Duganella dendranthematis: one gene and its partner. The protein of the gene in region 1 interacts with the protein of each later gene in a pairwise test. Links are inferred from orthologs where the notes say so. Each region holds a gene or a part of one and is shown on either strand. Other genes may lie near its edges.

What was found.
Region 2: the proteins of rlmB (region 1) and HH213_RS25255 interact in binary tests that used the Escherichia coli proteins (3 or more experiments, as listed by UniProt). The link is inferred for Duganella dendranthematis from one-to-one orthologs.

What each region holds. Positions count from the first base shown.
Region 1 is NZ_CP051684.1:4,834,145-4,837,461, reverse strand. What follows is about bases 169-3,167. They hold rlmB (23S rRNA (guanosine(2251)-2'-O)-methyltransferase RlmB), read right to left. Parts: upstream 2,042-3,167; coding sequence 1,295-2,041; downstream 169-1,294. Other genes in these bases: rnr (ribonuclease R), read right to left, coding at 2,042-3,167; cysE (serine O-acetyltransferase), read right to left, coding at 375-1,112; HH213_RS22300 (YceH family protein), read right to left, coding at 169-363. Outside these bases: more of HH213_RS22300, read right to left, coding at 1-168; more of rnr, read right to left, coding at 3,168-3,317. UniProt on the Escherichia coli protein: Specifically methylates the ribose of guanosine 2251 in 23S rRNA.
Region 2 is NZ_CP051684.1:5,512,582-5,515,846, reverse strand. What follows is about bases 77-3,023. They hold HH213_RS25255 (NAD(P)H-hydrate dehydratase), read left to right. Parts: upstream 77-767; coding sequence 768-2,279; downstream 2,280-3,023. Other genes in these bases: HH213_RS25250 (S41 family peptidase), read right to left, coding at 2,276-3,023; HH213_RS25260 (hydantoinase B/oxoprolinase family protein), read right to left, coding at 77-682. In the rest of the region: more of HH213_RS25260, read right to left, coding at 1-76; more of HH213_RS25250, read right to left, coding at 3,024-3,265. UniProt on the Escherichia coli protein: Bifunctional enzyme that catalyzes the epimerization of the S- and R-forms of NAD(P)HX and the dehydration of the S-form of NAD(P)HX at the expense of ADP, which is converted to AMP.

The DNA of each region.
Region 1 (3,317 bases):
GGTGCGGATCTCGCCGGCGGTTTGCAGGCCGCGCAGCATCAGGATGCTCAGCACGGCCACCTTGTCCTGCTCCAGCGACCACTTGATGCGCATGCGATGCTCGTACTTGGTGACGCGGGCGCCAGCCTGGGTGATGCCGTTGACGTACTTGCGCTGCATCAGCCGCTGCAGCACTTCGGACACCGCTTCTTCCGACAGCGCCATCACCGGATCGCGGCTGGACAGCTGGTTGCAGCCGTTGACCAGCGCGTTCAGCGACAGCGGATAGTTATCGGGCGTTAGCGCTTCCTTCTCGGCCAGCACGGCCAGCACGCGGATTTCAAACGGGTCCAGCACTTCTGCGCCATCGGGCGTATCTTCCATGACTTGCTTCCTTATTCGACGAGCTTGTTCAGTTGGTCAGAATTCAATTTATCACACTCGGGCACGCTCTGGCACTCCAGCCCGGCCGCCCGCAGAGTCGCCGCCAGTTGTTCGATGCGCTGCTCCTGCTTGGCGGCATGTTCGATCAGTCCGCGCAGCGCCTTCGACAGCGGATCGTCGCCGTTGGGCGTGACGCCGTAGGCGGCGAACGGGTTGCCGGCGGCGTTGAGTAAATCCTTTTGGACGATGTGGGCCGGATTGCCGACGGCGGTCGCGCCCGGCGGCACCGGCTTCAGCAGCACGGCGTTGGAGCCGACCTTGGCGTAATCGCCGACCGTAAAGCCGCCCAGCACCTTGGCGCCGGCGCCGATGATGACGCCGCGGCCCAAGGTGGGATGGCGCTTGGCGCCGGTATGCAGCGAGGTGCCGCCCAGCGTCACGCCCTGGTAGATGGTGCAATCGTCGCCGACTTCGGCGGTTTCGCCGATCACCACGCCGAAGCCGTGATCGATGAAGACGCGGCGGCCGATGCTGGCGCCAGGGTGGATTTCAATGCCGGTGAGGATGCGGGCCAGGTAGGAGACGAAGCGGCCCAGCCATTTCAGCTTGTGGGTCCAGTACCAGTGCGCCCAGCGGTGCAGCACGATGGCTTGCAACCCGGGATAGCAGGTCAGCACCTCCCAGGCGTTGCGGGCGGCGGGATCGCGTTCGATGATGCTGTTGATGTCCTGACGGAGACGGTGGAACATGATGTGAGCGGAATGACAACCGGAACGCCCATGTTAGCGCATTCGATCGGACGTTGCTGAGGGGGAGTTCGGCCCGATGAGCCGGGTGATGGACCCCCGCCTGCGCGGGGACGACGGGGCGCCCGGCACCTGCGCGGGACGGGCGTCATTCCCGCGCAGGCGGGAATCCGTGCTGAGTCGACTCAGCCTTCTTTGGCGATACGCTGACGGCGCGCTTCGTACAGGCACACGCCCGACGCCACCGACACGTTCAGACTCTCAACCGAGCCGAACATCGGAATGCTGACCAGCATGTCGCAGGTCTCGCGCGTCAGGCGGCGCATGCCCTCGCCTTCCGAACCCATCACCAGCGCGGTCGGGCCGGTGAAGTCGGCTTCGTACAGGCCTTTTTCGCCGTCATCCGAGGTACCGATCAGCCAGATATCGCGATCCTTCAGGTCACGCAGGGTGCGCGCCAGATTGGTCACGGTGATATAAGGCACGGTTTCCGCCGCGCCCGACGCTACCTTGGCCGCCGTCGCATTTAAGCCAACCGCGCGGTCCTTCGGCACAATCACCGCATGCGCGCCCACGCCATCGGCGACGCGCAGGCAAGCGCCCAGGTTATGCGGATCGGTAATGCCATCCAGCACCAGCAGCAGCGGCGGACCGTCAATCGCATCCAGCAGTTCATCCAGATTGCGCGCCAGCGCCAGCTGCGACGCAAACGCAATCACGCCCTGGTGACGACGGGTGCCAACAATTTTGTCCAGACGTGCCGAATCGACCGGCATCACGCGCACGCCAGCCGCTTTGGCGTTGGCGATCAAATCCTTCATGCGGCGGTCGTCACGACCGGCATCGACGAAAATTTCTTCCACAGAGGCGGCCTCGTGACGCAAACGCGAGGTCACCGCGTGAAAACCGAAAATCATTTTGTTCTTACTCATTTATCGCTTCTTCTTACTATTAGAGGCAGCTTTGGCTGCTCTGGGTTTGGCTGCGGGTGCAGCCTTGGTCTTGGCCACGGCAGGCTTGGCGGAAGCCGCCGGCTTGCGCGAAGGCTTGCCGGATTTGGCAGGTTGGGCGGCCGGTGCCGGCGCCGGCATCGACGGAACAGGCTTGAGATTGGTCTTGCGGTCTTTGGCCTGACGCTCGCCCTTGTCCGGACGTGGCGGCGGCGCATCGGCCCCGGCCAGGCGCAGGTCGATCTTGCGCGACTCCAGGTCCACGCGCACCACCTGCACGCTGACATGGTCGGTCAGCTGGAAGGTCTTGCCGGAGCGTTCGCCTTTCAGCTCGTGACGCGCATCGTCGTACTGGAAGTAATCCTGGCCCAGGTCGGTGATGTGCACCATGCCTTCGACAAACAACTGGTCCAGCTGCACGAAGATGCCGAAGGTGGCCACGCCGGTGATGACGCCGGTGTATTCCTCGCCCAGCTTGTCCTGCATGAAGTAGCACTTCAGCCAGTTCTCGACATCGCGCGACGCTTCGTCGGCGCGGCGTTCGTTGGCCGAGCAGTGCACGCCCAGCGCGTCCCACACGGTCAGGTCGCCGGCTTTTTTCTCTTTGCCCTCGGCCTTGTCCTTGGCTTGCTGCTTGCGGGTGGCGTTCGAGACGTTGGTGTTCAGCACGCTGGTGCTGGCGATCTTCGGCTCGTATTTCTTGCCCAGCAGGATGGCCTTGATGGCGCGGTGCGTCAGCAAGTCCGGATAGCGGCGAATCGGGCTGGTGAAGTGGGCATACGCCTCATACGCCAGGCCGAAGTGGCCGATGTTGTCCGGTGAGTAGACCGCCTGCTGCATCGAGCGCAACAGCATGGTCTGCAGCAGCGACGCATCCGGACGCCCCTTGATCTCGCGCATCAGCGCGGCATAGTCGCCCGCAGCCGGCTTGTCGCCGCCACCCAGGTTCAGGTTGACCTGCTTGAGGAAGCTGCGCACTTGCTTGAGCTTTTCACCGCTCGGCGTGGCGTGAATGCGGTAGGTGCCCGGATGCTTGTTGCGAATCAGCAGATCGGCCGCGCAAACGTTGGCGGTCAACATGCACTCTTCAATCAGACGGTGCGCATCATTGCGGGTGCGCGGGATGATCTTCTCGATCTTGCCGTTCGGATTGCAGACGATATAGGTTTCGGTGGTCTCGAAATCGATGGCGCCACGTTCCGCGCGCGCTTTCAGCAGCGCCTGGAACACGTCGTACAGATTCAGCAGGTGCGGCACG
Region 2 (3,265 bases), 680 kb from region 1 along the record:
GTTCGTTGGACACTTGCTCCACATAGCGGCGCAAGATCGGTGACAGATAGGCATCAACCACGGTGGTATCGCCGCGCGCCACCAGCTTCATCATCGGGCTGATGTCGTGCGATACCGATACCTGCGTGAAGCCGATCTCGCGCGCGATACTGGCCACGCGGCTTTCGTGCGCGTGATAGCGGTAGCCGTGCATGAACACCACCGCCAGCGAACGCAGGCCGGTCGCATACGTTTGCTCCAGACCTGCGCGCGTGGAGTCCAGGTCCAGTGCAGTCACCATTTCACCGTGCGCGCCGATGCGCTCATCGATTTCGATTACATGGCTGTACAGCAGTTCCGGCAGCAGGATGCGGCGGTCGAACAGGCGCGGACGATTTTGATAGGCGATTCGCAGCGCATCGCGGAAGCCACGCGTGATGGCCAGCGCAGTGGGTTCGCCCTTGCGCTCCAACAGCGCGTTGGTGGCCACCGTGGTGCCCATCTTGACGGCGCCGATCTGCTCTACCGGAATCGGCTTGCCCTTGGCCACGCCCATCAGCTGGCGGATGCCGGCGATGGCCGCATCCATGTAGTGCTCGGGATTCTCCGACAGCAGCTTGAGCGTGCGCAACCGGCCATCTGGCGCGCGCGCCACGATGTCGGTGAACGTACCGCCACGGTCGATCCAGAATTCCCAATCCATGCGTGCCTCGCTAAGTTGTGAAGCGTGTATTGTAGTGCCGACGCAGTGGACGCGCCCACACAAATATCGATGCTAAAATGACACGATGAATCCACTCTACACCGTTGCCGAAATCCGCGCTATCGAGCGCGCTGCCACCGCTACCCTGCCGCAGGGCGCCCTGATGCAGCGCGCCGGCCAGGCGAGCGCCAACGCCGCGCTGGATCTGCTGCCCCTGACCACCAATCAGGCCAGGGTGCTGGTGCTGGCCGGTCCCGGCGACAATGGCGGCGACGCGCTGGAAGCGGCGGCGCACCTGTCGTACACCGGCGCGCAAGTCACGCTAATCCATTTCGGCCCGGCAGACCACAGCCGGTCCTCGGCCGAACGCCAGGCCGCGCTGCAACGCGCCAAGGCCAGCGACGCCCGCTTCCGCGCGGTGGAAGACGCCAACATCGCCGGCACCGAATGGCATCTGGTGGTGGATGGCCTGTTCGGCATCGGTTTGAAACGGCCGCTCAGCGGCGCGCTGCGGGCGCTGGTGGAGACGGTCAACCAGCTGCGTTGCAGCGTGCTGGCGCTGGACGTGCCGAGCGGTCTGGATGCCGACACCGGCGGCGTGGTGGGGCCGGACGGCGTGGCGCTGCACGCGACCCACACCATCACGTTCATAGGCAACAAGCCTGGACTGCACACTTGCGATGGCCGCGACTATGCGGGACTGGTCGACATCTCGCGGCTGGAAATCGATGCCAGCCACTTTGCGCCGGCTGCGCTGCACCTGAACGAGGTTAAGTTTTTCGCCCGCCATCTGAAGGCGAGGCGGCACAACTCGCACAAAGGCAGCTACGGCAATGTGGCGGTGATCGGCGGCGCGCGCGGCATGAGCGGCGCGCCGATTTTGGCCGCGCGCACGGCGCTCAACAGCGGCGCCGGCCGCGTCTACGCTTTGTTCGTGGAAGACGCGCTGCCATGCGATCCCGGCCAGCCGGAACTGATGTGTCGACTCGCCGGTGATTACGACCTGGATCAGGCCACGCTGGTGATCGGCCCCGGACTGGGCGCCTCGACCGCCGCGCAAGCCCTGCTCGCAAGCGCCATCGCCAGCGGCAGCCCGCTGCTGGCCGACGCCGACGCGCTCAATCTGCTGGCCGCCGACACCGCAATGCAAACCGTGCTTGCCCAGCGCAGCAAGCCGACGGTGCTGACGCCGCATCCGCTGGAAGCCGCGCGCCTCCTGGGTAGCAATATCGGCGCCGTGCAGGCCGACCGTCTGGCGTCAGCCCGCACGCTGGCCGCGCGCCTCAACGCAGTGGTGGTCTTGAAAGGATCAGGCACGGTCATCGCCGCGCCGGACGGCAAGGCCGTCATCAACACCACCGGCAATCCAGCGCTGGCCACGGCCGGTACCGGCGACGTGCTGGCAGGCCTGTGCGGCGCGCTGCTGGCGCAAGGTTGGCCACATTGGGAAGCCGCGCTGGCGGCAGTCTGGCTGCATGGCATCGCGGCGGATGTGCTGGTTAGCGAAGGCCGCGGCCCGATTGGCCTGACCGCCGCCGAACTGATCCCCGCCATCCGCGCGGCGCTCAACCGCATGGTGCAGCATCACGGCCGCTAGCGTTTCAGGTCGGCCTGAATGATGTTCAGGAAGTTTTCAGTCGACCATTCCAGATCGCGCACCACGATCTGCGGCGTGTAGAACTGCCCCGCCGCACGCGGACGGCCCACGTAGACCTTGTTTGGAATGACAGCTTTCGCAGCGCCGGAGACCAGCGACTGGTAGCGCACTTCCATGTAATTGCTGTCAGCCGAACTCGGCGCGCCGATCAGTTTGGTATTCGGGAACATGGTGAAGTAGTCCACCGCATCCAGACAAGCACTGGCACACTGGCCGGGCACAATGACGTACACAGGGCGGTTGAAGGCGGGAGGCCCGGCTTCATTGGGTCGCTTGGCGGCGGATGCGGACGTTGCGCCGGCTGCGGCCGCTGCGCCGGCGCCGGTGACATAGAACTTTTCGCCGCGCTCCAACGCTTCCTGCATGACGTTGGCGAGCGCATTGATGCCTTCCGCCACCTCGGCATTGCCCTGCTCTTTCAGGATGCCGACCATCCACCGAACATGCGCCACATTGCCGGGCGAGACGCGCCACCAGACTTGCTGCTTGCCCATGCGCTGCTGGTCGCGCCGCGCCATCTCGGCATCGCCCCACAAGGCACCGGCAAAGTCCAGGCTCCACAGCGACGATCCACCGTGATTGCCGCGCAGGTCGATCACCACGGCATCCGCCTGCTGATAACGCTGCGGATGCGCGCGCAGTTCCGCCGACATTGCGCGATAGGCCGTGCGTTGCGCTTCGTCCGGCTGGAATTCCGGCATGGCGGCCCAATACAGGCGCGGACGCGGCTCGCTCAGGCCGACCGGCAGCGTGGTGCCATTGTAGCTTTGCTGGCGCCATTGCAGCATCTCGTTGGTGTACTGACTCCACGCCAGCGTCATTGAAAACTGTTTGCCATCCAGCGTGAAGGTGCACACCTGCGGCCGCTTGATAAACGGATTGCCCTTGTCGACAAACACGTCGGGCGCTTCGATCCACCAGTTGCC